DNA from 3 places in the Thalassotalea ganghwensis genome. Region 1 is predicted to be linked to each of the others. Evidence: predicted binding sites of a transcription regulator. Region 1 holds the regulator's gene; each other region holds the start of a gene.

Region 1 (11,010 bases):
TATTGACATCTATTTTATATTCTTAAGGGAGTGTAGGGTGAGGATTTTTCTCATATTAATCAGTTATTTGATCGTAAACCATAATTCAAGGCAGGCGTGTTAAAAACCGTTGAGCCTGCCCTTGCGATTTAGACCGCCGCATTTTCCGTTCTTGTTGTCTACCGGGCTGATGAGACAATTCACAGCGGTTGTTTTCGTATTGCAGGTTAGAATGTTCTAAGCCGGCTCAATGTCTCGTGCAATTCAACAGTTTGACATATAGCGGGAGCAGACAGTAAAAGCATCATCTGTTATAACTTAAATAGATTGCTTACTATGTTTCCAAACTTTTGATAGAAGATGCAATTTTTAAATATCCAGCATTAATCGCTTCTTCTGTATGGTTCAGCATTTGGTGTTTAACTGTTTCATCTGGGGCAAGAGTTGCATTTGTAAAACTCACCCAAGCGTTTCTGCCATGAGTTTTGGCCATGTAAAGTGCTAAATCAGCCATGTGCAAGGTTTGCTCTATAGTGAATAATGCCCTCTCATCTGTAACGAAAGGGCACTGACAGAGACCAATTGAACAAGTCTTTTTAATAATTTTTCTGTCACCTATATCAAAATCATTTGCACCAATGGCTTGTCTAATTCTTTCAGCTAAGTCCTGGAGTGCTTCTAAGGTAGTTGAGCGACATACGATTAAGAATTCTTCACCTCCCCACCGAATCACCCAATCATTCTCTCGACAGTTTTCTTGGAGAACTCGGGTTAGTTGGATCAATACTTGGTCACCCGCATTATGTCCATAGACATCATTTACCTGTTTAAAGTGATCTGCATCGATAATCATGATGCCAATGCAGGAATCAGCTTTGCCTTTTTGACTTTCTTTGCTTCGTTCTTGCTGCTTGATCTCCTGATGAATAAAACGGTCGAAGAAGTGTCGGTTCTTCGCACCGGTCAACTGGTCAGTTAAACTAGCCATTTCCAGTTGCTTGTTTTTTTCCTCTAATTCGAGTGTTCTTAATTTGACTATGTGATTAAGTTCCCTTTTTTGTTTTTCCAAAGACCGTAAGCGTAACCAACTGATGAAGTATGTGAGTCCGGCAAAAGCAAAGATCAGGATCATCCTGAACCACCAGGTTTCATACCAGGCTGGCTGTTGCTCAATGACAAAGGCAACTTGTTTATCACTCCAGTTACCTTTTCGATTAGTCCCTTTCACTTTAAGCATATATTTACCGGGTGGAAGGTTTGTGTAGGTAGCGCGTCTGTTGTCAGCGCTTGTTTCGATCCAACTATGATCATAGCCCTCAAGACGATAGGCATATCTGTTCTTTTCAGGCGCACTAAAATCCAGTGCGGAAAACTGTATTGAAAAGCTTTGGGTATCTGGTGCTAATGTTAACCGTTCAGGAACTGGTGTGACTCTGTTATTAACTTCCAGCTGACTTATCACGAGTTCAGGCTGAAATTCCCAAGGAGTCCACAATTCAGGCTTGACGATCAGTAAGCCTTCAGTTCCACCGAAAAGCAGGGTCCCATCGCGCAATTTTTGATAGGATCCTGCCCAATTACTACCGATTGTCCAGCCATCCTCTTGTTCTAAAGACTGGGATGTTTTGTCCTTTGGATTTATCCAACCACCGGAGTGCCAAATCCTTCCAATATGATCAATCATAAGGTTTGAGCCACTAAAACCAGGCGTACCAATAGTGTTGCTCACAGGCTCAAATATTGCTTTTTTACCATCGAAACTCAGCAACTTTAATATTCTATCTGAAGTGCCTACAAACAGAGTCCCACTTTCGTCAAGTACTAAATTTTCTATGGAACCATCGGATAAGGTATCAGTTGTACCGGCGGATTCACTGATTGCAAATAATCTGTTGTTCTGTTTTATCAGCGCAAACAAGCCATTTTGTGTTCCAATCCATAGCACTCCGTCTGGAGTCAGGCTAAAACTACTAATGCCCTGGTTCCGGACCAAGTCAATGTTTTCGATATGCTCCAACGAAGTGAACTGCAAACGGGTGAGATCCAAACGGGCAATGTTGTAATTTGTTCCCACCCATAAATGTTTATCTGGCGTCTCATAAAGTGCCGTAACTTGAATATTGGCAACATCGTTATCAATCGAAAAATTCGCCAATTGCGTTTCAGACATTGTGTAACGGTAAAGTCCTGCATTAAAAGTGCCAATCCACACTGCATCATCGTACGCTTGCAGTAATACCCTAATAAATCCATCTGGAAGTCTTAAGCTGTTTTCACTATCGGGCCGTATCCCTTTGACGACCCCTTTTCCTGATTTCAATATATCAATACCAGTGCTTCGGTTCCCCAGCCATATGTCACCATTATTGAGTTCTATGATGGCACTAATATCTGAATGACTAAGTGACATCGGTTTATAGGGACTGTGTCTTAAGGTGCGAAATGCGGCATTTTTAGTATTGTAAAAGCTTAATCCATTGACCCATGTCCCCACCCAAATTAACCCGGACTTATCCGTTAATAGGGCGCCGATATAGTCGGAACTAATACTGTATTTGTCGGAGGAGTCATGACGAATATGTCGCAATACAATTCCACGATGAGCATCTACAACAGTAATGCCACCACCGAAAGTACCGAGCCAGATTTCTTTGTCATTGGGTTGTGTTATAGCGAAGACCCAGCCATGACTGAGCGTTTTCTTTGAGTTTTCAGTATGACCGATACGTAACACATCTCCGGTACTGATATTGATGCTTGCAGCTCCGTTACGGCGTGTACCAACCCACATTCTATTGTCTTTGGCTTTAAACAGGCGATATACGGTTTGCTCGTTGAAATCATTGTGCTCATCGCCAAATAGCGAAGCTGGCTCGTCCGAAGCAATACGATTATCCAGGGTTTCAGGCAAAACGATTCGGCAAAGTCCTGATGTCGTACCCATCCAAAGATGTCCTTCGTCGTCATAAGCCAGAGCCCTTATTTGCTTTTGTTGATAAACACTCGTGCAACCTTCAATATTTTCAAAATTGGTGATCTCTCCAGTTAAGATGTTAATATGACTGAGCCCCTTGTTTGTTCCAACGTAGATGCTACCTTGGTTATCCCCAACTAAAGTGCGAATTTCGTTATTAGGTAATCCTTCTCCTGATTGATGAGATTTTTGGAAGTGAGCAAAGTTGTCTGTTTCAGGCCGATACACCGAAACACCGTTGTCTATAGTACCAACCCAGATTTTTCCATCTGCTGCGCTCCACAGACTGTAGATAAAATTACCCGCTATGGAATCTGCCTGATTTGGCTCATGTAAGTATTTTTTTAAGTCGTAGCCATCAAATCGATACAAGCCTTCCTGACTACCCAGCCAGATAAACCCGGACTTATCTTGGACCATTGCGGTGCAACAGGAGGGCACATCAGCATCCTCCGCGACAAGCTGAAAGTTCAATTCGCCTAGCTCAAATAAGTTGCTTTTAATATTTTCCGTCGAATAAGCACAGACATGCCAACACCATATAGTGAAAAATAAAAGAGACCGTGAATAGAATGACAATCTTGTTCTCCCAGTCATACGAAGATGTCGTTGATACCTTGCCTAATAATTGTTTTTCACTTATGAGCCTTTATAGAAGCAGTTCTAACGGCATTTCTTCAGTGAAATTGATTACTGTACTTAATTATTGTGCGAATAAGAAAAATTTGCTAGCTCGATTTATCAGAGCCTAGTGCAACTCATAGAAAAGTAGCGGTATTGTTAGCGTAAAATGAGCATAAATCAGTACCATTTGATCTTGTTTCTTAAGAGGAACGTTGCGATTCTGCAATACCTTTTTATCTGTATAGGTATTGTAACCAACTCTTTGGACCTGCGGGGAGCAGAGCTGTTGATTTCATTTTTGATTGATTCTCGAATATTCAACTGGCCTCTTTCTCATTATATTTGCCGTTCGAACAGACTCAACTAGGTAATTTGTTAGGTCCGCTATGGGCGTATAGCCGAAGTAACTATCAATGGTGCCGGCACATACTTCACCGTCAGGCATAACACTCGACCGTCTGCTATTAGTCTCATAGCAGACCTTCCAATTTTTACATATGAGCAGAAATGACGAAACCCAATCCTATAATGTAAATAGCCGATATAAATTATTAGATAGATAGTTAAATAAGATTACTTTTAAAAACGTACACACCGTATATACACAGTGTGTACGTAAATAATGCCTTGCAAAAGCTCTACTGATAAAGCCTATCACTTACTCGCGAATGTACATAGGTTTTACTGTATAGTTAACAATGGCGCTTTTTAATTAAGTATGCTGCTACCTTATCTTAAAAAATCATCGTGCTATAGGTTAGAGACATTAATAATGAGTGACTCATCGATATTGGTTGAGGATACGGTCTCTTTTGAAAAGTCATAAGCTTCTCTTGGTTTACTGCGATCTATCGGCAAGTTTGCAAAATCAAACAGCTCCGTATCTGCTAATTGACTTGGACTGACATTCTTTATCGATTTAAAAACATTTTCGACGCGGCCAGGATTTGTTTTATCCCATTGATTAAGCATACTTTTAATATGTTGTCTTTGGAGGTTTTCCTGTGAACCACAAAGGTTACAAGGAATGATTGGGTATTCTCGTAATTGGGCAAATTCGACTAGATCTTTTTCACGACAGTAGGATAATGGTCTAATAACGGTATTTCGTAAATCATCTGCTCTAAGTTTGGGGGGCATTGCTTTAAGTTTTGCACCAAAAAACATATTAAGAAAGAGTGTTTCAACGATATCGTCCATATGATGACCCAGTGCTATTTTCGTGGCTCCGATCTCTTCAGCAAACGAATACAGTGTTCCTCGCCTTAAACGAGAACATAAACCGCAGGTTGTTTTCCCTTCTGGTACTTTAGCTTTAACGACTGAATATGTATCTTTATCAACGATATAATACGGAATATTTAAGCTTTCAAAGTAATTAGGTAAGACATCGGCTGGAAAGCCCGGTTGCTTCTGATCGAGATTTACGGCTACAACCTTAAAGTTTATTGGTGCAGATTTTTGAAGGCTTAATAGAATATCGAGCATAGCAAAGGAATCTTTACCGCCACTAATAGCGGCCATCACGACATCACCATCTTCGATCATATGATAATCAGCAATAGCCTTACCAACTTTACTTCGAAGTCTTTTTTGTAACTTATTCATTTCAAAAACTTCTTTGCGGTTATCGACTTGATTCATTTTACTTTAACTACCTAGTTTACGTTTATTACACAGCTATATGATAATCGCTGAACTTATTTGATTAAAAATGGCGACATATTATATCGCTTATTTATTTTAGAGGTAAGTTATTTATAAGAGAGTCTAACGCTAAACGACTAGTTTGATGTGTTATTAGGGGCTGTGTAGCAGATAATGTTTGCTAACAGCCCGCGGTACAGATTTGATGTTAATTATTAACTATTGCGCCATTGGTGAAACATAACCTTCAGGCTTCAATGCTAAAACATCACAATTTAGGTTATCGATAACATGCTCGGCGGTATTACCTATTAATGCGGCTGAAATGCCAGTTCTACCAATGGTACCGAGTATGACGAGTTCAGCATCTAATTTTTCAGCTTGATGCTGAATAACCTCTTCAGGAAGACCTTCTTCTACGTGTGTATGAGTGCTGTCTACACCAAATTTTTGTGCATGATTGGCCATCGCAACTTTGTGGTGATTAAGCATCGATTCATTATATTCCCCAGCATTAAATTCAGGAATTTCTATGGCAATATTAACGGGCGTGCCAGGAAATGAGTTCACTAAATGGACATTCGCGTCGATTATTTTTGAAAGGTTAATCGCCTCTTCAGTAATTTTATTGTTTAACGCTTGGTGTTCTTTTTCATCGCTACCAACATGAACAGCGGCTAAAATGTTACCTCCTTTCGGCCAACTATGCTCTTTAACCAGTAATACAGGAGATGGACATTTTCTAATTAAATGCCAATCAGTAGGGGTGAAAATGACCGACTTTAACTTATGGTGTTCATGTGTGCCTTTAAGTACGATGTCAAAGCCTTGGGTTAATACCTGCTCAATAATCGGTTCAAACGGGCGATTATGCCAAACGACTTTAAAATCGATAGTTAGAGAATTTTTTGGTAATGAGGTGATTTTTTCTTGTAACCAAAGTTCCCTGTCCTTGATAACCGTTTGACGCATTGCTTCTCGCTCGTCACTCGATAACATAGTCGTCATTTCGTAGGAAAAATCATAAATGCACATAAATGCGGTAATGGTTGCACCCGTTTTATTAGCTAACTCTACCGCTCGTTCAAGCGCTTTTTGATGCTCAGTGGTTGGATCGATGACGGCTAAAATCTTTTTATACTTTTCCATTTCGTGCCTCTAGCATTACCTGAATCATATAGTGAGTTTTTATACTAATGATATAAGTGTAGTTGTTCAATGATCATGCAGCAAAGAATTGCTGATCATTGTTTTAAATCAAGATATTAGTTGTTGATTTATTATTGATATGTAACTGAAAAATAGTACGCAAGAACTTGCTACTATAGGGATAAAGTTTGTGGAGCGTTTCTGAGCGTGAATATTGCCGCTAAAGTGCGGCAACCTCTTTCAATTTTTCTATATCAAGGATACGAATAAATTTACCTTCAACTTCGATTAATTGGCTTTTGTGAAAACGATTTAATAGTCGGCTAATCGTTTCTACGGTTAAACCAATATAGTTACCGATATCACTGCGTGTCATCGTTAATCTAAATTCTGTTTGCGATAGACCTCGTGCATGGAACCTCATGCTGAGCGATGAAAGAAAGGTTGCCAAACGTTGTTCTGCATTTTTACGATTTAGCAAGGTCAGCATTTCTTGATCAGCCTTAATTTCCGTGCTCATCATTCTCAGAATTTGCTTTTTCAATTTAGGCACAGAGTTTGATAACGCGTCAAGGGTATCGTAAGGAATTTCACACACCATAGATGTTTCTAATGCTTTTGCAAAACTAGGGTGCTTTTCAGCTGCGATTGCATCGAAACCGAGCAAATCTCCAGCCAAATGAAAACCGGTGATTTGTTCTTCACCATGCTCATCAACAGTAAATGTTTTAAAGGTACCTGAACGGATAGCGAATAATGATTGCATCTTCTCTCCGTCACGAAACAATTGTTCGCCTTTATGAATAGGACGCTTGCGGTCAATGATTTGATCAAGCTTTTCAAGTTCTTGATCATTGAGAGTAAAAGGCAGGCATAGCTCACTAATACTACAATTTTGGCAATGAATGTGTTGCTGGCCTGAACATTGACGGTTTTGCATCATAAACTCTAAGAAGATTGTTACACTGGTATATGGAGATGTTATTAGAACATTATGCCAGATGCAATCTTTAACGTAATAATTCCATAAATGATCAATGTAATCGCCATTACTTGACGAAATAGCGTATGAGAGATGAGTTGCCTGAATGATAAAAAACCGACAGAAACACTAAGCAGCGCAGGTAAAGTTCCAATGCCAAACCCCATCATAATTAGCGCGCCTTGCCAAGGATCCGCTGATGCGACTGACCAGGTAAGTGTTGAGTAAACTAGCCCGCACGGTAACCAGCCCCAGAGTGCACCTAATCCAAATGCTTTGGCTAATGAATCGACTGGAAGAAACTTCTTATTGAGTGGTGAAAGGAATTTCCATAATATTTGTCCAACTTTCTCAACTTGAACTAATCCACTGTACCAGCGACCGATATATAGCCCTAAAAGTATTAAGAAGATACCCGATATAAACCTCATTATATTTAACGGAACGCCAAGGTTTTTTGCAGCAAGTGAACCAGTAAAACCAGCGATAAAACCAATGAGGCTATAGCTAATAATTCGGCCAATGTTGTAGTAGAGTGTATAGAAGAACTTCTTTGTGCTAATGCCTTGGTCATTGGGCAAAGCAGCCGTTAACATCGATGAAATACCGCCACACATTGCGATGCAATGACCAGCGCCGAGCAAACCAACAACCAAGCCAGCGAAAAAGTTCATCTCCATTAGGGGATCCTATTGAAAACTAGTGGCGATAGAAGGGGGGAGTTTGACGACAAGTTAAATTTAGCTCCTTTGTTATTCTTTATTTAGGGCATTTTTACTCACTGAGTCAGAATTGGTTTCTGCCTGCGGAATGTCTTGTTCCTGACTATTGGATTTAGGTGGTTTATTTTGTTTGTCCTCTTCAAACAAAATGCTTAATCCTTGTTTTTCTAAGTCGTCAAATTGGTCAGTTTTTACGGCCCAAAAAAAGAGGTAAATTCCTAACGCTGTTAAAATTATCGCGATAGGTATTAATACATAAATAATACTCATTTTGAGCCTCTTTTTAGCAACCGAAGTGAATTAGTAATAACAAGTATAGAGCTCAAAGACATACCAACAACAGCCATGTATGGCGTTATATGACCACTTACCGCTAATGGAAGTACGATGGCATTATAACCCATCGCCCAAGCGTAATTTTGTTTAATCACTCGTTTTGTTTTAACTGAAATATTAAATAAGGTCTTCATAGAGGACAAGCGGTTATTCAACAAAATAACGTCTGCCCCTGATTTTGCAACATCGGTGCCTCCACCCATTGCAACCGAAATGTGGGCTGCGCCAAAAACTGGTGAATCATTCACACCGTCACCGAGCATCGCGACTGTGAATTTCTGTTGATAGTGCTTTAGTTTTTTCATCTTGTCTTCTGCAGAACAAGATGCATAGATATGATCAAGTGTTAGCGCGTCTTGCACCGTTTGACAACCCGCTAGGTTATCCCCTGAGAGCATAATTGTTTTAACATGTTTCTTCTTAAGGCTGTCTACCAAAGCTTTTGCGTCATCGCGTATTTGGTCGATAAAACTAAATGAAGCGAGTAGTTTTCCATTTTTTGCTAACACACATCGAGCCTGCTCAGTATCTTCTTTTGATTCAGAAAGCCAAGACGACCTACCGATAGCATATTGATGGCCATCAATAACCCCTTTAATACCGCTTCCGCTGATAATTTGGACGTCTTCTGCGTTGACTTGGAAATTTCTAAACTGTTTAAATGCACTTGCTATTGGGTGTTCCGAATAACTTTCCAAGGCAGCGCTAAGGGCGAGTAAATCTTCTTTCGAATAGGATGGCTCTAAAATATTAATAGCGCTTATTTGAACTTGACCTGACGTCAATGTGCCGGTCTTATCAAATGCGATACAATCTACCGAAGGCATAGTTTCAAGCACATGGCCAGATTTTATCATAATACCTTCTTTGTTGAGCCTTGTCGTCGCACACGTTAATGCCGTAGGGGTGGCGAGTGACAGAGCACAAGGGCAGGTGGCAACGAGTACGGATAAGGTAATCCAAAAAGCTTCTTCTGGCATATGTTGCTGCCAGTAAATCGCTGTAGCCACAGCACATACCAAAATTAAGGCAACAAAATACTGGGCTATTTTGTCTGACAACATAGCAAGCTTAGGTTTATGTGCTTGAGAAGATTCACTTAAGCGGATTAATTGGCTTAAAAATGAATGTTGATTATCGTGCTTTACCTTTATCGTAATATTGCCATCAGTATTTATGGTGCCAGCAAATACTTCATCATTCATCGTTTTAGTTAATGGGGTTTGTTCGCCAGAAAGCATTGACTCATTTAATTGGCTCTGGCCGTGCACAATGATGCCATCAGCAGGTACTGTTTCGCCTGGTTTAACTAAAACAATATCGTTTGGCGTTAAGTGTTTAGCTGCAACGATAATCTCTTGATTTTCTGTTAGCTTTGTTGCCGTTAATGGCATTAGTTTTAATAAGTTTGCTGATACTTCTGCAGCGCGACTTCGCGCTCTAAATTCTAAAAACTTGCCAACGAGTAAGAGAAACGTAAACATCGAAACCGATTCAAAATACACTTCACCTGTTTGATTAATTGTTGCCCATGCACTGGCGGTAAAGGCTAAACTAATTGCGATTGATACGGGCACATCCATTGACAATCGCTTTATTTTTAGCGCATTAATGGCACCTTTATAAAAAGGGTAGGCACCATAGGTGACGATTGGAAAGGTCAGCATTAAACTCGTCCAACGTAAATACACTTTTATGCTATCTGACATGTCTGAGAAAGCACCAAAATACATTCCGATCGCAATCATCATCACTTGCATCATTAAGATGCCAGAAATTCCCAAGCGCTTTATAAACACTTTAGCTCGAGCATTGTTGTTCTTTTCTATATCATTTGCTTTAAATGGCGTTGCTTGATAGCCAATATCATTAATGGCAATGAGTATTTCACTCAGTTTTACTTGTTGGGAATCCCATTTAACAGTAGCTCGCTGTGTGGTGGCATTGACGCTGATAGCAATAATCCCAGGTATTTTGGCTGTTTGCATTTCAATTAACCAAGCACAAGCAGCACAATTTATACCTTCAATGGTTAGGATAGCTTCTTTTTGAGTACCGTGATTAAAAGTAAATTCGCTTTGCAGGCTATCGTCGTCAAGCAATTTTTTCTTCGCCAATTCTGCGGGGATCAATTGTTCGCCTTTAGGAGCTTTCTCCGTTCTAAATTGATAATACTCTTCTAGGCCACTATTGACGATGGTTTCAGCTATAGCCTGACAGCCGACACAACACATGTGTTCGGCTTTATTTTTAATCAAAGTGGTTAGGGTGATACCTTGAGGAATTGGTTCACCACAATGAAAACAACTGCTTGACATTAGTTAGCTTCTATTGGCTTGGGGATTATCTCGATAAATTCTGTTTGCGGAAGCGTAATGGTATTTTGAATTTTCCAAGTATCTTCAAATGAAGATATGGTAACGCGCCATTTTCCTTTTATATCATGGTCAATTGTTTGTCTAAAGTGGCCATTGCCATCGGCGGTTAACGCAACATAAAAGTCTTTTTCTGCAAGCGTTGGGTGATAAAAATTTACATTTAACAATGGAAATTCTTTTTCTATGCCTGTTGGTTTTATCACCAATTGCTCATCGCTA
Region 2 (11,010 bases), on a different contig from region 1:
TGAAGAATATCACCTTTTTAGCCAAAGTGATGGCTTACAAGGAAATGAATTTAATCAAGGGGCTAGCTATCGTTCACCAGATAACACATTGTTATTTGGGGGGATTAATGGCGTTAGTGTTTTCAATCCTCAAGATATTACAATAAATGAGGTGGCGCCATCACCGATAATAACAGACTTTCATTTATTTAATCAGCCAATCAAGATAGAAGCTGCGAATAGTGCGGCGGTTTTGAACAAATCAATTACGGAAACTGACAAGCTTAGCTTGTCTTATCGAGAATCAATTTTTAGCTTTGACTTTTCGGCCTTAAATTATACCACTCCTGAGCAGGTTAGTTACGAATATATGCTAGATGGCTTTCATCAAGCGTGGATTCAAACCGATGCTGAAAATAGGCGAGCTACCTTCACCAATATTCCGCATGGGGTCTATCAATTTAGAGTTAGAGCGTTTAATAAATTTGGTGTAGGGGGGGATCAAGAGGCAAAACTGCAAATTGTTATAACTCCACCATGGTGGAAAACTTGGTGGGCCAAAATAATAATGTTGGCGTTGTCTATTTCATTGGCTTATACCTGGTATTACCAAAGGATGCGCAACTATGCGATCCAAGAAAAACGGTTAAAGACGAAAGTAGAGCAACGCACTGCGGAAGTTGTGAAACAAAAGGAAGCGCTTGAACAATCTTACCGCAACATTACTGTTATTAGTGATATAGGCAAAGAAATAACCAGCTCATTAAGTTTGGAGCAGGTATTGTTGATGGTTTATGAACACGTCAACTCTTTAATGAGTGCATCGATATTTGGAATCGGTATCTATGATGGTGAAAAAGAAGAAATTCGCTATGAATTAGCAATTAAAGGTGGTTATCATTACCGACCATACACTCGCCCGATGTCACAAAAAAATCAATTTCCAGTTTGGTGTATAGAGAATCAAAAAGAAATACTCATCAATGATATAGATAAGGAAGGTGAAAGCTATATTGCTCAGCATGAATATAGTCAACAACATTTTAAAGAATATCATGTTGAGAGGGAAGGAATAGACTCACAAGCCCCAAAATCTTTTATCTATGTACCTATGTTTACCAAAACTGGAGTACTAGGCGTAATGACGGTGCAAAGTAATCAATTGGGTAGCTATACCCATGTTCACGTTGATATGCTCAAAACTTTAGCCACTTATACAGCTAACGCTATTGAAAACGCTAGGGCACATCAAAAGCTGCAAGATGCTCAATCTCAACTTGTCGAATCTGCTAAGATTGCTTCGTTAGGTAGGCTCGTTTCTGGTGTAGCTCATGAGCTAAATACACCGCTTGGAGTCGCGATTACCTCAGCATCAGTTCTGGAATCCGAGAGCAAAAATATTTTTGATAAAATTAAAGTTCAGAAATTGACTAAGCAAGAGTTTAGGGGGTTTGAATCTACTTCGATTAACAGCCTGCGGTTACTCAATCAAAATTTAAAGCGAGCAAGCAATTTAGTCAATAATTTTAAAAAGATCGCCGTCGATAAATCAGAAGAGACAAAAAGTAGCTTTGACGTACAACAGCTAGTTGAAACGTTGTTATTATCAATTAACCCTCTGTTAAAAAACAAAGATATCAAGGTGATTTTGGAGATCCCCACGGAACTAATCGTTACAAGTTATGCCAATACTCTAACGCAAGTGTTTATTAACTTGATAATGAACTCAATAGATCACGGTTTAGAAAGCTCTTCTGGAACTATTACAATTAAGGTAAATTTGGATGAAAAAAAGCAATTAACAATAGATTATAGTGATAATGGAGCAGGCATGGATAAGGAAACACTTAAGAAACTTTTTGATCCTTTTTTTACCACCAAGGGTAGAGCAAAACACTTAGGGTTGGGAATGATCGTTGTTTATAATTACGTAACGCATATACTTCATGGCACTATCGATGTTACTAGCGCTTTAAACCAAGGCTTCAGTGCAAAGATCTGTTTCGCGGTTGATAACTAGCTACTAAACTAGCGAGGCGTTCAATATTCATTTATAAAATGATGATGTCGATACTCTGTTGGGCTTATCCCATAGTAACGTTTGAATACGTTAATCAAACGTTGCTCAGATTTAAAACCGCAATACAAAGCAATAACTTTGAGTCGATTTTGCTTATTTTGCAATAAGACCATGGCTTTTTCTATTCTTAGTTTTTCAAGAAATTGAGCGGGAGTTTCTTTGACTTCTTTTACAAATAGCCGATGAAAGTTACGTAGACTCATATGCCAGTGCTCAGCGACTTGCTCAATACTATGAATATCCTTTAAATTTTCTACCATCCAGTCAACAACGGCCGTCAATTTATTGATTGCTCCAAGTTGCTTAGATAAAAGTGCGCTAAACTGTTGTTGACCTCCCGGTCTGTGAGCATAAACCACAAGTTGTTTTGCAATATCCATGGCAACTTTTTCACCAAAATCTTCTTTAACAATCGCTAAAGCCATGTCGATACCTGAAGAGCCTCCTGCAGAGCTCCAAATTTGACCTTGTTTTACATAAATGGAATGACTATCGACGTTTATTTTAGGGTAACGTTGAGCTAGCATTGGTGCGGCTTGCCAGTGACAAGCAGCGGTTAAGTTGTTTAGTAAACCCATTTCAGCAAGAATAAATGAGCCAATACAAATAGAGCAAATACGAGTTGATTTTGAAAAGGATGCTCTTAATAACAAAGCTAGTTTTTTGTCAGATAAAACGGAGTGGAGCGCCGAAATGTTATCGGTACCAGGTACAAGCAGCATATCAATTCGCTCGAACTTCATATTAGTAATGGCAGTCGTTTTTATGCAAATATTTGCGCTTAATGTAATGTAACCACCAGCGGCGCTGACGTAGTGAATATTATAACCTTCGTTTTTAGATAGCTTTGCAACATTATCAAAAACTTCCGCGGGGCCAGTAATATCTAGGGCAACCGCCCCTTGATAAACAAAAAATACGACATTCATTCGAGTAGTCACCATATGGCACAAAAAGATGATTTTATGTCATATATGACAGCAGTAAAAGAAGCTAATCTAAACAAAACCCTCAAATATATACGGTATAAGTGTCATGATAGATTTAAGTCAAAAGGTATTGGCTCCTGTTGCAGTTTTAGTTTTGTGGACATTCATCATAGGCTTTCGCATGTTTTGTCATCGAATTGCTGAAATGAAGCGTTGTAAGATATCACCTGATAGCATTGCGCTGTCACAAACTCGCAGTGCTCGTTTGAAGGACTCTCGAGCTTCTGATAACTACAATCACTTGTTTGAACAACCTATCCTTTTTTATGTGTTATCTGTTACTGTTGTGTTGGTTCAGTACGTGCCAACAGGTTACCTATTGATGGCTTGGAGCTTTGTGATTCTTAGGGTAATCCATTCAATAATACAATGTACCATTAATAACGTGATGTGGCGTTTTAGTATTTTTATGGTGAGTTATGTTTTGCTAGGTTTTATGTGGGGGCTGTTTTCTTGGTATCTTTTTACCGCTTAGCAATTGAGTTTGTTTATTACTATTTTCACAAAAAGAAAACCTTTTAACCCCTGTAGCGCCAAAATTTTATAACAGTTAATACTTTGTTAAATGCAGCCAACTGCGTTACCGTTTCTATCTTCATCTTCTCCATCCCCGTCGATATCTGAAGTCGCAAAAGAGCTGCCGGATATATTGATAATAACAGCACGGGATAGGTCGGTTCTACCTGAAGGGCAATAAGTTAACCTTACAGGGCCAGGAGAAGCTAAGCCACCAGTTGGTGAAAATACTATTTGTCCTTGGGTTGATTGAATGGCATCCCCCGCAGCGGTGGCGGATTTCGTTTTTACTAATATCTCTGTTGCGTTATTAAAGGTATTTGCGTCGGCTAAAGTATTAACAGCATTTGTAAACACACTTAACTGATTTTGCCAGTTGTTTATTTGACATGTGGTTCCGCTAAGGGGACATAATGTAACGAATTGCCCAGTATTCACAGCAGTATTTCTCGCGGCTAACACCAATCGTCGAAGTTCAGATATTTCATTATCAACTCGAGACTTTAAGGTGAATTCACCAAGTGCAGGTATCCCGACAGCTAATAAAATCCCAATTAATGAAACACTCACCATGAGCTCTAATAAACTAAAACCAGAGGTTCTGTTTGTTATTCTTTGTAACTGTTGACGTTTACACATAAGAAATGCTTAATGCCTATGAAGTCAAGTCCTTTAGATGTTATAACATTTATTAAAGATTTCAGCCAATATTTATTTAAACTAGACAGGAGGAGCCACTAGTAACAGACAATATCATGTCCAGTGCGTGTGACATCTCTGTTTGTTTGCGGATTTACTATCGACTTATAGATCCGGCCTGTAATGGCAACAACAATTGCCCTCGATTTATTCGCGTGGTTTTTTGGGCAATATTTAAACGTTGCGTTTTGCCCCCAACCCGCTAAATGTCCATTTGGGGCGTATGAAACACCAATACGTGTTCTGCCATATTGCAATTTATCACCAGTGTTAATAGCTGCTTTAGTTTTAATGATTTGCTCTCCCTCGGTAATATCGAGACGCTTATTATTGTTAGGGTCAGTAAAAACTGAAAGTTCGCGGCTCCAATCATTATCGCATCTACCATTTAGCAGCGGACACAAGGTTACCGTATGGTTGTTGTTTAACGCTGTATTACGAGCGAGTAATAATAGCCTTGATATCTCTCCGATCTCGCGATCAACCCGCAATTTGACGATAAAGTCATTCATTGAAGGCACTCCTATTAAGAGAAGCACCAGTAATATGGCGACAGAAACTAAGGTTTCTATCAAAGTAAATCCTTTTACATTAATATTCATACCTCTTCCTTGAGGTTAGTGATAATTCTGTAAAAAGTTATAGTTGATAACGTTAGAGTTTGCGAATTAACTTACGCATTTTTCTCAGCGCTTTTTGCTGAATACGCAACTTTAAAACGTTACTGGTCATAAATAGTGGGTATTGGCGCGCGTTTGTGCGCGGTTCTCTCGTAGATCGCAATAAGTCGATTTTCGACATCGGGGTTAATAGGTTTTCCTTCCAAAAAGTCATCGAGTTGGTCGTAAGTTAAACCTAGCGCATCTTCGTCTTTTTTACCTGGCTCAAGCTCTTCTAAATCAGCTGTAGGTGCTTTTGTTATTAATTTTTCAGGGGCTCCTAAATGAGACGCTAATTGCCTTACCTGCCTTTTTGATAGACCAAACAAAGGCGCTAAATCACATGCGCCGTCTCCCCATTTGGTAAAGAAACCGGTAATGTTTTCGGCTGAATGGTCAGTTCCAATAACTAAACCACCTAGTATGCCGGCAAGATGATATTGAGTGACCATACGAGCACGAGCTTTAACATTACCCTTTGAGAAATCTATTTGTGCGGCTGAAGCATTCAGGAGGTTTTCTTTTCTTAAGGCATTTAACGTTTCATTATGAATGCCATCGACACCGCTGGCTATATTGGTTGTTACGATGTGAGAAGGCGCAATAAAGGAAAGCGCTAATTGTGCGTCGTCTTCATCGGCTTGAACAGAATAAGGTAAACGTACAGCAATAAAGCGGTAAGTGTTCGTTTCATATTGCTCGTTTAACTCATTAACGGCTAGCTGTGCCAATCTTCCACAAGTAGAAGAATCAACGCCGCCGCTAATACCTAAAATAAGATGATTTAGTCCTGAATTAAGCAGCATTTTTTTTATAAAATCAACACGACGTTTTACTTCGAATGTAACATCAATCGTAGGAAGTACTCTCATTTCTTCAATAATTTGTTGGCGCGCCATCAACAACCTCATATTTCTAACAGTATAACTAGTAGCAGTAGTAATGTTGTTAGTGTACCAAACTCTAATCCACTTGTAGTTATTCTTATTTAAAAATCAGCTTTTCGTTTATTACAACAATTGTGTACAATCTTAGTTTATAATATTCACCACCTATTTGGTTATACAGGCTAGCTATGAAGAAGATTGAAGCAATTATTAAACCTTTCAAATTAGATGATGTTCGCGAGGCGCTTGGCGAGATTGGTGTTAATGGGATGACCGTATCTGAGGTTAAAGGTTTTGGGCGTCAAAAAGGGCATACTGAGCTGTACCGTGGCGCAGAATATATGGTTGACTTTTTACCGAAAGCTAAAATTGAAATAGTGATCTCAGATGAAGATGTAGAGCGTTGTTTAGAAACGATAACCGAAACAGCCAAAACGGGGAAAATAGGTGATGGAAAAATATTTGTTACCGATGTCGAGCGAGTAATTCGTATCCGAACGGGGGAAGAGGATAACGAAGCTATTTAGGCTAGCAATAAAAAAAGCGCGTGAAGCGCTTTTTTTATGAATGTGAAATCTATTTCACCAAGTTATTTGAAGGGTAATTTGCTGCAAGCACTTGCATGGCATTATTTCGTAAATCAGTTAACCCCATCTTTTCGTAGGCTTCAATCATAATCTCTAACGCTTGTTCTACTTCCGCACTTCTTGAGAAATTCTCAATAATATAGCGTCCGCGATTTGCAGCTGAAGCATAGGCATCTCGCTTCATGTAGAATTTTGCTACTTTCAATTCATATTTAGCTAAACGAGATTTAATCTCCATCATACGCTTTCTGGCATCTGCTGCGTACTTGCTCTCAGGGTACTGCGTAATAATGGTTTTAAAATCATTGAATGCTTCGCGCGCTGCCGTAGCATCTCTATCAGAGCGGTCAATTCCTGCTAAATCTTGAAAAAGGTTTGCTTCAGTTTCTAAGTTAATTAACGCACGCATGTAGTAGACATAATCGACATTAACATGAGTTGGATTCAATCGTAAGAAACGATCTGTTAGCGCAATACCTTGAGCTGAGTCACCACTTTTGTAATAAGCATATATTAAGTCTAATTGCACTTGGTGACTGATCGGGCCGTATGGAAAGCGAGAATCTATCGCTGAGAGCACTTGGATCGCTTTTTGATAAAGACCGTTATCTAGAGCTTCTCTTGCGTCACTAAAAAGAGCTTGTGCTGATTTATTGGGAACTTCATCAACTTCGGCTTTCTCTGAAGAAGAACAACCAGCCAGTAGAATTACTGCGGTTAAAAATAGGGTTCGAAGAGTCATTTTTTCCATAGGTCTCATTATCGTAGTCTTGTATTTATATAAATTAATAAACAGTAATTACTATTTACTTAATGTAATTGCCCGCACAAAAGGGTAAAATAATTACAGCATTCTAACCTAGCAAACTTGCAATGCACAGTGCTAATTCACAGAGATTTTAATGGCTGAAAAAATTCAACACCAAGATACAGTACCTGACTCATGTTTAGGCATGCGTTTCGACCAAGCAATAGCGCAAATGTTCCCAGATTATTCGCGATCTCGATTGAAAGATTGGATATTAGCTGGAAAAGTATCCGTTAATGGGGAAGTATTGACGCGTGCTCGCGAAAAGATGTATGGTGGCGAAGAAATAGTGATAGCTGCCGAAGTGGAGTCAGAAGAAAGGTTTGAGCCACAAAATATCCCATTGAATATCGTTTATGAAGATGAAGATATTTTGGTCATTAATAAGCCTGCGGGTTTAGTCGTCCATCCAGGTGCGGGTAATCCCGATGGGACAGTTCTTAATGCATTACTGCACCATTGTCCGCAAGTCAGTGTTGTTCCTAGAGCAGGCATTGTACACCGTTTAGATAAAGATACGACCGGATTAATGGTGGTTGCAAAAACCATCGCCGCACAAACTAACCTAGTTGAAGCATTACAAGCCCGTGAAATAACGCGTGAGTATGAAGCTATCGCCTGTGGAGTTATGACAGCAGGTGGAGTCGTAGATGAGCCGATAGGGCGACATGCGACGAAGCGAACACATATGGCGATCACCATGTCTGGTCGACCATCAGTAACCCACTATCGTGTAATGGAAAAATTTAGACTTCACACGCGTTTGCGTTTAAGGCTTGAAACTGGTCGAACACATCAAATTCGTGTTCATATGGCGCATATTACCCATCCTTTGGTTGGAGACCCTGTTTATGGTGGCCGTCCTCGACCGCCTAAGAATGCGACACCAGAGCTTCGAGAAATATTAAAAAACTTTAAAAGGCAAGCACTGCATGCTGCGATGTTGTCATTGTTTCATCCCATTACTGGCGAGCAAATGACATGGCATGCAGAAGTTCCTGAGGATATGGTAAAACTGACAGACATTTTACGAGAAGACACCAAGTTAAATGAGCATACTAACTACTAGTCTTTCAATAGATAAATCAGCCTTAGATCCTATCAAATTGCCTGTTAATAACGTGCAGGCAATTCAAACCACCCGATTATCACCATTCTCATCTTTATCAAGTATTCCTCCATACCATCACTTTAATTTAGGCGTTCATGTAGGAGATAATGCTAACCAAGTTAATGCTAATCGCCGTCAGCTTCTTTCATTATTTCCACAAGGGGTGCAAGCCCAATGGTTAGACCAAGTGCATGGCAATACGGTTGCTGAAATTACTCAAGTATCAGAGAAAGCGATTGTTGCTGATGCTGCTGTTACACGCACTCCTAATATAGCGCTGTCGGTATTGACGGCAGATTGTTTACCTATTTTATTAACAAATCAACGAGGGACTGAAGTCGCTGTCATTCATGGTGGCTGGCGACCACTCGCTAAGAGTATTATCGCTGAAACATTAAGTAAGTTCGAATCACCTGCAATTGAAATCATTGCATGGTTTGGTCCCTGTATTGGCAACAAGGCGTTTGAAGTTGGTGAGGAGGTTCGTGAAGCATTTTTATTAATATCGCCTGATCTAGCATCTGCATTTACTCCTCGTTCAGAAGGAAAATGGTTTGCAGATCTTGTGAGTATTGCTAGCACGATGTTGAATACTTGCGGCGTACAAAAAATTATTTATGGTCATCATTGTACGGATTCAAATAAGCAAAGGTATTATTCTTATCGTCGTGATCAAGTCACTGGCAGAATGGCTTCCCTTATTTGCATCAAACCATAGCTTTCTTAGCATAGCGATTAGTTCTACTGTTTTGATTACTTTTACAAATTCTTGATCGATATCAAGTTTTTAATCGATGCTGACTTGATAAATTTTTTAAAGCCCATAGATTTAATGTGAGATTAGTCGTAAGTCCAGTAACATGGCCGTAGGAGAAATAACCCATGCGTTTAGATCGTTTCACACAATCATTTCAAGTTGCAATTTCTGATGCTCAATCGATTGCATTAGGCAAAGATCATCAGTTCATAGAACCAGCACATTTAATGTTGGCGTTACTCAATCAAAATAATGGTAGTACAATTCCGTTGCTCAAGAGTGCTGGTGTAGATATTTATTCATTTAGAACACAAGTAGAACAATTAATTGAGTCGTTTGCTCAAGTTAGTGGTACTGGTGGCGAGGTTCAATTATCGAACTCACTCGGCAATTTACTTAATTTATGTGACAAGTATGCCCAAAAAGAAGGTGATAAGTTTATTTCATCTGAGATTTTTGTCTTAGCTGCCCTTGAAGATAAAGGGAAGTTAGGACAAATCCTAAAATCGCTTGGGGCGACGCAATCTCGTTTAAAAGATGCTATTTCTCATGTTCGCGGTGGTCAGAAAGTCAATGATCAAAATGCAGAAGATGTCCGTCAGGCCTTAGAAAAATATACGGTTGATGTTACTGCACGAGCTGAAGAGGGTAAACTTGATCCTGTTATTGGTCGTGATGATGAAATCAGGCGTACTATTCAAGTTCTTCAAAGAAGAACTAAAAATAACCCTGTGCTAATCGGCCAACCTGGTGTTGGTAAAACAGCAATTGTTGAAGGTTTGGCCCAGCGCATTGTCGATCATGAGGTGCCTGAAGGCCTCAAAAATAAACGCGTGTTATCTTTAGATATGGGGGCGCTTGTAGCTGGCGCTAAATATCGTGGCGAGTTTGAAGAGCGACTCAAAGCGGTTTTAAACGAACTTGCCAAAGAAGAGGGCCAAGTGATTCTGTTTATTGACGAGCTTCACACTATGGTTGGTGCTGGTAAAACAGATGGCGCTATGGACGCTGGTAATATGCTCAAACCAGCACTAGCTCGAGGAGAGCTCCATTGTGTTGGTGCTACAACGTTAGATGAGTATCGTCAATATATTGAAAAAGATGCAGCGCTTGAGCGTCGCTTCCAAAAAGTATTAGTTGATGAGCCTTCGGTAGAAGATACCATAGCTATCTTACGTGGTTTGAAAGAGCGTTATGAACTGCATCATAATGTCAACATTACTGACCCGGCTATTGTAGCAGCGGCGACACTGTCTCACCGTTATATTAGTGATAGACAACTTCCAGATAAAGCGATTGATTTAATTGATGAAGCGGCTTCTAGTATTCGATTGCAAATGGATTCTAAACCAGAAGAGCTGGACAAATTAGAAAGAAAAATTATTCAGTTAAAGTTAGAGCAAAAAGCGTTAGATGGTGAAAGTGATGATAGTTCATTGAAACGTTTATCATTAATTAATGAACAATTAAGTGACTTTGAAAAACGCTACCAAGACCTAGAAGAAGTGTGGACGTCTGAAAAAGCAGCTCTACATGGTACTCAAGCAATAAAAGCAGATTTGGAACAAGCAAGAATTGAGCTAGATGCAGCTCGTCGCGCTGGCGATCTTAACAAAATGGCTGAGCTTCAATATAGTCGTATTCCTGAACTTGAAAAACAGTTAGATTTAGCGTCACAAGCAGAAATGCAAGAAATGGCGTTATTGCGCAATAAAGTCACAGACGTTGAAATAGCGGATGTACTTTCAAGGGCAACCGGCATTCCTGTATCTAAAATGTTAGAAGAAGAGTGTAATAAATTGCTCAATATGGAGGATAATTTGCATGAGCGAGTTATTGGTCAATCAGAAGCCGTTGTTTCAGTGGCTAATGCAATTCGCCGTTCAAGAGCAGGCTTAGCAGATCCGAATCAGCCGATTGGCTCTTTCTTATTCTTGG
Region 3 (11,010 bases), on a different contig from region 1:
CTTTACCATCGATGCTATGACAACCAGCACAAGCAGTAATACCGCGTTTCGCATCGCCAATTTGATAAAGTTTCTCGCCCACTGGATCAGTCTCAGTGCCACTAGCTCTAGGGGTTTGCGAAGCATAGTAAGCGGCTAAGTTTTTCATATCATCTTGCGATAATGGTGCCACCATACCAGCCATAACTGCGTTAGCACGACCTTCTTTATTATCAGTTTCTACCGCTTTTTTGAAATCCATTAATTGTTTCAATAAATACTTTTCACTTTGGCCCGCTAATGATGGATACATAGCAACTGCAGCATTGCCATCGCTACCATGACACGCAGCACACGTTGCAGCTTTAGCTTTACCCGCTTCGATATCACCAGTAAAAGATTTCACTACCGTAACTACAGCATTCGCTTCACTAATTTCACCAACAGCATCCGTGTCTTTAAAATAAGCACCTAAATTAGCGATATCTTCAGTTGTTAACTGGCCAGCAACTTGGTTCATTGCAGCATTATCACGAGAGCCATCTTTAAAAGCATGCAATTGCTTTTCAATATATTCAGCGTGTTGATTAGATAGGTTTGGATTAATTAACACATCGCTGTTGCCATCTTCACCATGACAAGCAATACACGCGGTAATCCCTCTAGCTTGATCACCATTTTGGTATAGTGTTTTACCAGCCGTTGGATTGGCAACATAGGCTGGAGCTGCTGATACCGTGGGAGCAGAAGCTCCACCTTCACTTGCAGAGCTTTGTTTACCTAAGCTCTCATAATATGCTCCTAAATTCGCCATGTCCTCTGCAGATAGGCCAGTCGCCATCGGAGACATCATTGGGTTTTTACGAGCACCGTCTTGGAATGCTTTTAATTGCTTTGCAATATAGTCTGCATGCTGGCCACGTAAGTTTGGATAGATATCAGCTACACCAATACCATCAGCACCGTGACATGCGGCACAAGCAGCTGCTTTTGCTTTACCTGCTTCTGCATCACCAGCAAATGCATTGGCATGAGCTAGCGCACTTAATCCAATGATGAACGAATAGATGACTTTTTTCATGGATTGCTCTCTGTTTTCAAAGGTTGTTTGTATTGTTGATGAAAAACAATAGTATTACTTTAGTCGTTAACGCGGCATTTTACACGATATAGCTCATTGTTTAATAGCCTTTGAGTAAAAAATCATTAAAAAATGTAAGGAGATAGCCAGTCATTTTTATTAAAAAGAGATATAATGACGGCATTATTGGTTAATTAGGAATTTTACCTTGTCGACACCAGCGGTTAATTTAAACAAAGCAACGTTTACTATAAGTGCACCAGACATTAAACGTTTACCATCAGATACGGGCATTGAAGTCGCTTTTGCTGGGCGTTCTAACGCCGGTAAATCAAGTGCGTTAAATACGCTAACTAACCAAAAAAGCTTAGCCCGTACGAGTAAAACGCCAGGCCGTACTCAATTAATCAATGTTTTTGAAATTTCTGAAAACCAGCGATTGATTGATTTACCGGGCTATGGCTTTGCTAAGGTGCCATTAGAAATGAAACAAAAGTGGCAACGTGCGCTAGGAGAATATCTAGAAAAACGCGAGAGCTTGCACGGACTTGTTGTGTTAATGGATATTCGCCATCCATTGAAAGATCTAGATCGAGATCTAATCGAATGGGCTGCTGATAGCGAACTGCCGGTTTTAGTGCTGCTAACAAAATCAGACAAGCTTTCGCAAGGAAAAGCGAGTGCCGAAGTACTGAAAGTAAAAAAGGCTTTAAAGCCGTTAAATGCCGATATCAAAGTGCAAGAGTTTTCTTCTTTGAAAAAAACTGGCGTCGAAACTGCGAATCAGCATATTTGCCAATGGTTAGCCGGAGAGCAAGAGCCTGAGCTAGAGCAAAGCTAAATTGTTAACAATACTCCTGTTACAGCAAACCCTAAAACTAAATATACGATTGGGGTTTGCCACTGCTTTAATAAGTATAAGCCCACTAAAACAACCGCCATATCTTTCGCTTCAATCACCGCTGCGGTAAATACCGGCTGATATAACGCACTGATCAATAAACCTACCACGGTTGCGTTTATGGCTTGCATTGCGCCAGCGACCTTTGGCATTGCAGCAAGCCCTTGCCAATGTTTTAGGAAAGCCAACATGAGCAAAAAACCGGGCAGAAATATCGCAAGAGTGGCCAATACTGCTCCAATAATCGGAGCGCTTGGTAACAATTGATAGCCCAAAAATGTTGCGAGGGTAAACATAGGTCCTGGCACCGCCTGCGCGGCAGCATAGCCGGTCAGGAAGGTATCTGTTGGCATGTTATTGCCAACAAGCTCTTGCAGTAATGGCAGGACAACATGTCCACCGCCGAATACCATACTACCTGCTTGATAAAAATTACTGACAAGTTGCCAGTGCGCTGAAAGTGGTTTTAGCCATGGCAAACACGCTAATAACCCGACAAATATCATTAACGGTAGATACGAAATCTTTACTTGCTTTGTAGCGTGTAAACTTTTATTGGTTAGCAATAGTGCGCCAAGCCCACCAGCAAGCAAAACAAGCAAGAGCTGTATTTGCCAAGACGAGAAAAACAATAAAATAACCGCGGATAATAAGGCTAATAATTGCGTGAGCTTCTCTTTGCAAAACGATTGATACATTGATAATACGGCATCAAACACGACAATAACCGCTAATAGCTTTAAACCATGGGTGACGCCATAAAAATAGCGATTATCGATTAGTTGATAGCTGATCGTTGCTAAAATAATCATGAGCAGCATTGAAGGTAGCGTAAAAGCAGTGAAGGCGGTGAGTGCACCCCAAATTCCACCTTTTCGATAACCTAAAGCAAAACCAACCTGGCTGGAACCTGGGCCTGGTAAAAACTGACTTAAAGAAACTAGATGGCCATATTCTTCCTGATTTAACCAGTTAAGTTGCTTAACAAACTTTTGATTAAAATAGCCAATATGGGCAGCAGGCCCACCAAAACTAATACAGCCGAGCCAAAAAAAGTGCTTAAAGATTGTCATTAACATGGTGCGTGTGATCGCCTTTTTTGTTTGCAATATTTTCTAACATGTCTTAGCTCCAGTCAAAATTTGTTAAGATAGAGTATTTTCAATTAAACGTATTTAGTCGACACTGATTTGCGACGCTTTTTGACACTAATAATAACGTAAATCTTCTACCTTTCCCCAAAAAACCCAGTAAGAAAAAATGGTATAGCCAACAATGGCGGGTATCACCACCATAGCCCCATAAAGAAGAAAATTTAATGATTCGGCAGCTGATACAGCCTGCCAAATGGTTAATTCATTTGGAACGATATAAGGGTAGAAGCTTACCGCTAAACCTAAAAAGGTAAGCATAAAAATACCAATGCAAGCGATAAATGGCAGTGCCTCATTCTTTAGTCGCTGCTGCTGTATTTGATTGACTGCTCGCCACGCTATAATAAATAAAACAGCAACAATCATGGGGATAAGAATTAACCCACCACTGAATGACAAACTAAGCCAACGTTGATAAATGCTCTTATCAATAGTGATATTAGCGACTGATACAACGATGATACCGCATAAGCATAACCATAACGTTCGCCGCGCGTATCGGATTGCACGTTGTTGTAGTTCACCTTCTGTTTTCATCATCAGCCAGGTTGCACCGATAAAACTATACGCAATACTGACACCAATGGCACTTAATATGGCAAATGCTATGGCGATAGGTGTTTGTTCGAAACCCATAACATACAGGCCGAGCATATAACCTTGCGCTAAACTGGCGATAAAAGATCCGAACTTAAAGACCTTATTCCAAGTAGGTTTGTGGTTAAAAGCAGCTTTAGCGCGAAAGTCAAAGGCAACACCTCGTAAAATTAGACCGATCAACATAATCACCGTTGGTAAATAAAGTGCTTTAAAGATCACACTATGAGCAGTGGGGAAGGCAATAAGCAATAGGCCAACGGCTAGCACAAGCCATGTCTCATTGGCGTCCCAAAATGGACCGATAGACGCAATCATGGTGTCACACTCCTCGGGTTTATTGAGTGGCATTAGCATGCCGACACCCAAGTCATAGCCATCGAGAATTGCATAGAGAAGTGTTGCCAGAGCCATCAGGCCAGCAAAAATAACGGCGAGTGTTGTTTGCTCAAACATTAGCGTGCTCCTCAGTGGAAGGGGTAGATGACGTGTGTAGCGTCTGCTGAAATGGCATGTGCTTATTTTTAGCGAAGTATCGATGTTCGTGTTGTTGAATTTCCTCAATCTCTACTGCTCGCATCGCCATAATAAATAAGGTGCTAATGTAGGCGATAAGCAAAAATGCATAAACCAATAAATAGAGTATCAACGACATGGCAACATTTTCAGCGGGGAGATCGGTTACCGCATCCTTAACCAATAATACGCCACTGACTAAGTAGGGTTGTCGACCAATTTCGGTGACATACCAGCCAGCCAGCGTTGCTATCCAGCCAGAAAAACTCATGGCGACCAGCAACTTCAGTAGCGATCGGGGAAATGCTACTTGGCTTTTTTCAAATTGATACCAACGATAGCGCCCGTACCAAGCAACGATAATCATCAGTAAACCTGTCGCGACCATCACTCTAAAACTAAAGAATACAGGAGCCACGGGAGGGGTGTGTTCAAATTCACTTAGCCCTTTAATTTCTCCGTTGAGTTCATGTGTTAAAATTAAGCTGGCGAGTTTAGGAATACCAAAAGCAAAATCGTTTTGTTGTCTTTCTTCATTGGGGAGTGCAAAAAGTAGCAATGGTGCGCCTTTTTCGGTGTGCCAAACACCTTCCATCGCGGCAATTTTTGCAGGTTGATGTGCTAAAGTGTTTAGGCCGTGCAAGTCGCCAACGAAGGCTTGAAGCGGTGCTAATATCATCGCTGCAGTCAATGCGACTTTTAAGGTAAGCTTTGGTGCACGCTTATCGTCGCCTTGTAGTAAACGAAAAGCGCTGATCCCAGCCATTAAAAAGCTTATCGTTAAACCTGAGGCGATAAGCATGTGCGCTAAGCGATAACCAAAAGATGGGTTAAAAATTATCGCAAACCAATCAGTTGGGTAGGCAATACCTTCTCTTAGCTCAAACCCTGTAGGGGTTTGCATCCAAGAATTTAGTGATAGTATCCAAAAAGCTGACAAACTGGTGCCTACGGCAACAATAATGGTGGCTAACGTGTGTACCTTCGGGGGTACACGTTTAATACCAAATAGCATTATCCCTAAAAACGTGGCTTCGAGGAAAAATGCGGTGAGCACTTCATAACCAAGCAGAGGTCCGGCAATATTGCCTACTTTCTCCATAAAACCTGGCCAATTGGTACCAAATTGAAATGACATTGTTATGCCACTCACTACACCAATGGCAAAACTGAGTGCAAATATTTTTACCCAAAAGCGGTAGGCGCGCATCCACACCGCATTTCCTGTTCGGTCAAATTGCACTTTAAAGAAGACTAAAAACCAGCACAGTGCGATGGTAATCGTAGGAAAAAGGATATGAAAACTAATGTTTACCGCAAATTGAATTCTGGAAAGGAGCTCTGTATCTAGCATAGTAAATCCTTACTCGTGCATAAATTGGGCACAAGTTGGCTCGTAGTGCTTTATTTAAAGCACTAATGATTAAAAAATTGTTATCTCGAGTCGTTGGAGTGTGACGACTCTTAAGGTTGTCGTTTAACTACCGCTTTTTAAGAACTTGTCTTTCATATCAAGCACTTTTCCTACCCCTGAGCCTAGTTTTAATAGGGTTTTAAGTTTATCTGGGTTCATAGTTTGTAGCTCGCTCGCGAAAAAGGTAATACTTTCGAGTAAGTCATGTATTTCACGCATTTTATCTTGCGCGTAAACTTCTTCGTGATTAGCGGGTTCATTGAGTAAGTTGTCACGCAATAAACTGAGCGTTGGATCAATTTCTCGTTTGCGACGCTCTTCAAAAATGCGATTAGCCATTTCCCAAATTGAACCAGCAGGGGAATAATATTCTTTTCTATCGCCAGGCTTATGTTGCACTTGAATCAAACGCCACGACTGCAACTCTTTGATCCCCATACTCACATTACCACGACTGATATTAAGCAGTTCAGACAGTTGGTTGGCGGTTAATGCTTGTTCACTGATGGTAAGTAGGCCATACATTTGCCCTACAGTACGGTTAAACCCCCAGCGACTTCCCATTTCACCACAATGCAGAACAAACGCCTCAACTTTTGATGACATGATCATATGTGAATTCCACTATGTTTTAAAGTTTCAGAAATTACTGAAACTTTAAAACATAGTTTGATATAGATCAAGTTTACAACAGAAATTTTGTCGATATTTTTTGTTAAGAGCGCAATTAAATCAAAAGTATTAAAAGCGGTAAGAAGGAGTCATTGAAAGATTTACAAAGGAAAAAGACAAAAAAAAGCCGAAAACATTGTCTTCGGCATGATAGCTTTGGGGAAAGCCAGAATATAAAAAATTATTACAACAGGCGTTCGCTAAGGGAACAAAATGAATTATAGAGTAACCACTCTATAAAAGTAAAGTCTTTACTCTAAAAAATTAAATAATTGTGTAATTTGTTTATTGTGGAGAATTATGATTGCGCGAAATGTTTGAGATTACACTCAAAAAATGAGTTTGGCTTTTTGGGGCTAGTATCGGTAGATGAAACGCTCTCAAGTATTATGTCCGTTACTAATCAATTGCATTGCATGTGATTATCACTGTCACTAGCATCGTAAGTTTTTTGCTTAATAAAAGTGTCGGTGGCATATGGGTATCATTCGTGTTTGAATGCTGGCTATTCGAGATTTCAAATATTCTATCGCTCTTCATACTCGTTACCATAATTCCATGCAAAAATGTTATTGACGACACAGTTAGTTGAACAACAATTGACTAGCAATTTTGTTTTAAAAGTCGAAAACTACCTTGTTCGAAGTAGTTGTCTAATGCTATTTTTCTCATGGTAGGGTGAAGTTTTTTGAAAAAATTAATAAAAAACATTACTTTTAGTATATTTAATTTCAAATACTTACGTGAATTGCAACCGCTAGTTGACAAAATAACAAGCTAGCTTGGTAGTGCGCAACAGCCTGTTTTTCTATGGTGATGACCACATTACCAACAAAGGATAATTACTGATGAAATTAGCGGATAAAATAATCAAGTTAAGAAAGCAACTTGGCTGGTCACAGGAAGAACTAGCAGAAAAAATTAACGTATCTAGGCAATCTGTATCTAAGTGGGAAAGCGCTAACAGCATTCCAGATTTAAATAAAATTATTATGCTGGCAGAGCTTTTTGAAGTGTCTACTGACTTTTTATTGAAAGACGAAAACGAATGCTTTGACAAAGAGAGGGATGTCGTCGCTCAGGATTCACGGCTCCACCAAGTCAGCTTGGAGGAAGCGAATGCTTATGTCGAAAGTAAGCTTGAAGCGTCTAATGTCATCATGAAAGGGGTGATATTGTGTCTATGTTCTGTTATCCCGCTTTTTTTCTTTTTTGCTTTGGCCGAGACCGGACGTATGGGTATGACAAATGATATTGCAGCAGCGAGCGGGATTGTTGGGATACTCATTTTGATCGCTGTTGCTGTCAGTTTTTTCATCAAAATTAATCAGTATGAAAAAGACGTTGAGTTAATTGATAAGCAGCCGTTTGAATTGGCCTACGGTGTACATAGCGTTTTCCAGGAAAAGTTGGAACGTTATAGGTCTAGCTATAACTTGAGGCTTTCTGCTGGCATATTTTTGTTTATTACCAGTTTTTTGCCATTAATGTTAACCGCCATTTTTAATGGTCGACCTGATGCAATATTAATGATGATGATAGTGTTGATGGTGTTAATTTCTGCGGGTGTTTTTATTGTTTCACCTGCCTCAGCGAGGTACGACGCTTATAACCATATTTTAAACGATAATTCTGCCAACAAAGAAAAAAGTAAGCGAGAAAAACGTGCTGAAAAATTAGCTGCGTTCTACTGGCCGATGTTGGTGGCTGTGTTTTTGGGGTGGAGCTTATGGACAGCAGAATGGGGCATGACTTGGATAATCTGGCCTGTTGGCGCGGTATTGTATGTCGCATTGCTTGGTTTAATGGAACTACTTGAAAAAGAAGAATAGCGATCTTTTAAGGGTACAACATAGCAGGTGCTTTATCGTTTCATCGTCAAACATGACGAGTTTCACTTAAAATATGGGGTTGGTGATTTCATTTGCACTAACCTCAAGTTAAAAAAACATTTTCTATCATAAACTTTAGAGGCCGTTTTTCTCAACCTGATATTGAGATAAACGGCCTGTTTTTTGCGTTGTAGTTGCTATGTTTTTGTGCCGTAAACAATAAACTTGTATTTATTAACCACTGGTTTTGATAAATAGGGACAGCTTTTTATGCAAGCGAAAATGACTTATCCATTAAAGGTTTTTCTGGCGAGTTCATCAATTTTTTTTATTTCAATGTTTTCTCATGCTGCACCTGAGACAATGGAGCAACCATTTTCAATTATTTATGGCTTTAAAGAGGGGAATACTAAAGCCATTTATTTGAGTGATGCAAAAGGCAAACAACGTGTAAAAGTGCTCGAGACGGAAGCGAGTGATGGTTACCCTGCAGTTTCTCCCAATGGCATGCAAATCGCCTTTTACGGCAAATACGATAAACGTAGAACCTGGTCGATACATACTGCTGATATCGACGGTAATAACATTCGTCGCTTAACTAACGTAAAACACGTTTGGGATAGCGCACCTGCTTGGTCACCTGATGGCAAAACCATTGCCTTTGCGCGTGAATACCAAGATGAAAAAAACCAATGGCAAGAAGAGATTTGGTTGATGGATGCCGATGGTGCTAATCAACGTCAAATCAAAAAATTGGCGGGTCGCAGTCCAGAGTTTCTAGCTGACGGACGATTATTGTTTCAATCTCAATCGAGCCCGAGCCAGATCAGCATCGCCAATATTGATGGTAGCAATGTCATTCAGCTTACCAATGATGATAGCAATAATATGTCACCAAAAATTTCACCAGATGGCTCACAAATCGCGTATTTATCAAATCGAGATGGTAACCAAGAAGTTTATGTGATGGATATTGATGGCTCTAATCAAACTCGCATTACCAAGAACCGTGTTGAAGAATGGGATCCAGCATGGTCGCCTGACGGCAAAAAGGTGTTGTTTTCATCTCAAAATGTGCATGGCTTTTATGATATTTACAAAGCCAACAAGGATGGCTCAGCGATAGAAAAGGTACTAGAGAATGGTTCACAATCGGCAACAGTGCATTATATCGATACGAGCTATTTAAATAAGTTAGCTAACACTCAATAGCAAGATTTGCCAAGTAATGTGCTTAATTAATGCGTTTGCACTGAACAGGAGTTAGAACTCGCTACTTTTAATCGAGCAACTTTCAAAATAAGCACCAGTATTTTATTGGCGAGTTTCGCTTTTTAGATCTGGCGTTACTGATCAAATAAATTCCAATTGAAAGTGGTGTTAGTTGCTGAGTAAATTACAAAGGTAATTTTTATCTTGTTGTATAGCTTGCGTTAGTTCTTCAAGCCCTTTTTGTTGAGAATCAAGCTCACCTATGTTGTCAAGGTTGTAGAGATAAGTTCTGGTAAGGCTCTCATCGAGCATAAGTGCTGTATTAAAATGAAATAAGGTTTCTTGGTTTTGTTGTGAAAACAGTGCTTGCCGTTTTTTCGTTAATTCTTGATGTAAATCAGTACTCGCTTGAAATTCAGCTATCGATTCTTGTAGCACCAAGCCGATAGCTTGAGAAAGTAGGGTTTTACTGCGGGTTGCTATGTTTCTTCCTAGGGTCAGGCAGGCTTCAGCAATAGCCGGATTGGAAACATTATCATTACACCAATTCCGAATAGCTGCAAAGGATGGTAACACCACACTGCTTGCTAAACCGAGCATGGCATTTTGGCTAAAATTACTTGCCATCGAGCCTTCTAGTGCTTCAGCATAGGTAACAGCAGATTCTCCTATTCGCTCGTTAAACAATGAAGTTTGCGTAAGTCTAGCAATTTTTACCATTGTCTTTTCGTCATTTCCTTGTGCAGCGTAATAAGATATAGAGCTTAACCACATTGCCCCGTTTTCTTTATCAACCATGGTTAAATCGCTGATTAAACTGTCGGTGCAACGCTGATCATCACCAGTGGCACAATAGTTAATTATGTATTTAGCCGTTAACGGGTCTGCTGAGAAATCGTTAATATAGTTGATAAGCAAATCTAACCGTGTTTGGTTTTCGTCAGGCTCGGCGAATAATGCGTAATATCTTCTACCTTTTTGGGTAGTAGCGTCTTGCAGTGAGCTAAAATACGTTTGAATGTTGTTAAGTGATTCTTGTTCATCATCAATTTCATCTGGGATATCGCAGGCTACAAAGCTACCTGCTAGCTTTGTCTCATTCTCGATAGTATCGGTTTCATTAGCTATGACATTTGACTGAGCATCATTTTTTGACCGTACAGAAATGGATTGTTGCTCTGAAGAGTCAATTGGCGCTAATGCTGCATTTTGCAGTTTAGCTTGTGTGCCGACAGCTGTTATGGTTTCGCTTTTGTGGCTAAAAAGGTAGAAAGTGACAACTATGACAATAACGATAGCCAATAATGATAAAACGTACCTATTTTTCAAAGCATTAATCCATTAATGTCAAAGGGAGTTTTTGTATATTACATGCAGTTAGAGGATAGAGCAAAATATTTAAATAACAACACGTTAAAGGTATTTAAGCCACCATTTTTTGTTGGTTGATTTTATTAATACAAATTGTCGACACGGAAAGTACAGCAGAATAACGATTGCGAGCCAAATAACGTAGGTAAAAAACAAATTTACGCCATGAGTATCAGGGTAAAGCCAAAAAGGGCCGGTGATAACGCTTAAATCACTGCCTTGAAACTTGCCGATAACTATCGCAACCAAGTGGATCACGTAAAGGTGCACCACGTAAAAGA

What was found. The regulator FNR, encoded in region 1, switches genes on or off when oxygen is low (the NO sensors DNR and NnrR bind a similar motif). The targets are predictions, from matches to a motif close to TTGATCTAGATCAA.
Region 2: clpB (ATP-dependent chaperone ClpB) is a predicted target of FNR. The motif match lies at 9,085-9,098, and genes of this name have one in related genera.
Region 3: ACSLUH_RS04110 (GbsR/MarR family transcriptional regulator) is a predicted target of FNR. The motif match lies at 6,312-6,325, and genes of this name have one in related genera.

Annotation. Positions count from the first base shown of each region.
Region 1 covers NZ_JBQRUM010000004.1:200,951-211,960, reverse strand. The annotation lists partial or broken gene ACSLUH_RS06040 (IS6 family transposase) at 98-214, opposite strand; gene ACSLUH_RS06035 (ligand-binding sensor domain-containing protein) at 314-3,373, opposite strand; gene ttcA (tRNA 2-thiocytidine(32) synthetase TtcA) at 4,328-5,221, opposite strand; gene uspE (universal stress protein UspE) at 5,444-6,373, opposite strand; gene ACSLUH_RS06020 (fumarate/nitrate reduction transcriptional regulator Fnr) at 6,594-7,313, opposite strand; gene ACSLUH_RS06015 (sulfite exporter TauE/SafE family protein) at 7,358-8,035, opposite strand; gene ccoS (cbb3-type cytochrome oxidase assembly protein CcoS) at 8,108-8,347, opposite strand; gene ACSLUH_RS06005 (heavy metal translocating P-type ATPase) at 8,344-10,731, opposite strand; gene ACSLUH_RS06000 (FixH family protein) at 10,731-11,010, opposite strand, start outside.
Region 2 covers NZ_JBQRUM010000019.1:78,451-89,460, forward strand. The annotation lists gene ACSLUH_RS16645 (two-component regulator propeller domain-containing protein) at 1-1,999, shown strand, start outside; gene ACSLUH_RS16650 (GlxA family transcriptional regulator) at 2,020-2,988, opposite strand; gene ACSLUH_RS16655 (MAPEG family protein) at 3,095-3,523, shown strand; gene ACSLUH_RS16660 (GspH/FimT family pseudopilin) at 3,610-4,203, opposite strand; gene ACSLUH_RS16665 (GspH/FimT family pseudopilin) at 4,302-4,865, opposite strand; gene nadE (NAD(+) synthase) at 4,985-5,821, opposite strand; gene glnB (nitrogen regulatory protein P-II) at 5,998-6,336, shown strand; gene bamD (outer membrane protein assembly factor BamD) at 6,386-7,147, opposite strand; gene rluD (23S rRNA pseudouridine(1911/1915/1917) synthase RluD) at 7,299-8,273, shown strand; gene pgeF (peptidoglycan editing factor PgeF) at 8,254-9,033, shown strand; gene clpB (ATP-dependent chaperone ClpB) at 9,198-11,010, shown strand, end outside.
Region 3 covers NZ_JBQRUM010000003.1:119,886-130,895, forward strand. The annotation lists gene ACSLUH_RS04085 (c-type cytochrome) at 1-1,060, opposite strand, end outside; gene yihA (ribosome biogenesis GTP-binding protein YihA/YsxC) at 1,269-1,901, shown strand; gene chrA (chromate efflux transporter) at 1,898-3,040, opposite strand; gene ACSLUH_RS04100 (cytochrome d ubiquinol oxidase subunit II) at 3,170-4,168, opposite strand; gene ACSLUH_RS04105 (cytochrome ubiquinol oxidase subunit I) at 4,161-5,582, opposite strand; gene ACSLUH_RS04110 (GbsR/MarR family transcriptional regulator) at 5,706-6,254, opposite strand; gene ACSLUH_RS04115 (helix-turn-helix domain-containing protein) at 7,163-8,146, shown strand; gene ACSLUH_RS04120 (TolB family protein) at 8,417-9,358, shown strand; gene ACSLUH_RS04125 (hypothetical protein) at 9,527-10,687, opposite strand; gene ACSLUH_RS04130 (acetyltransferase domain-containing protein) at 10,772-11,010, opposite strand, start outside.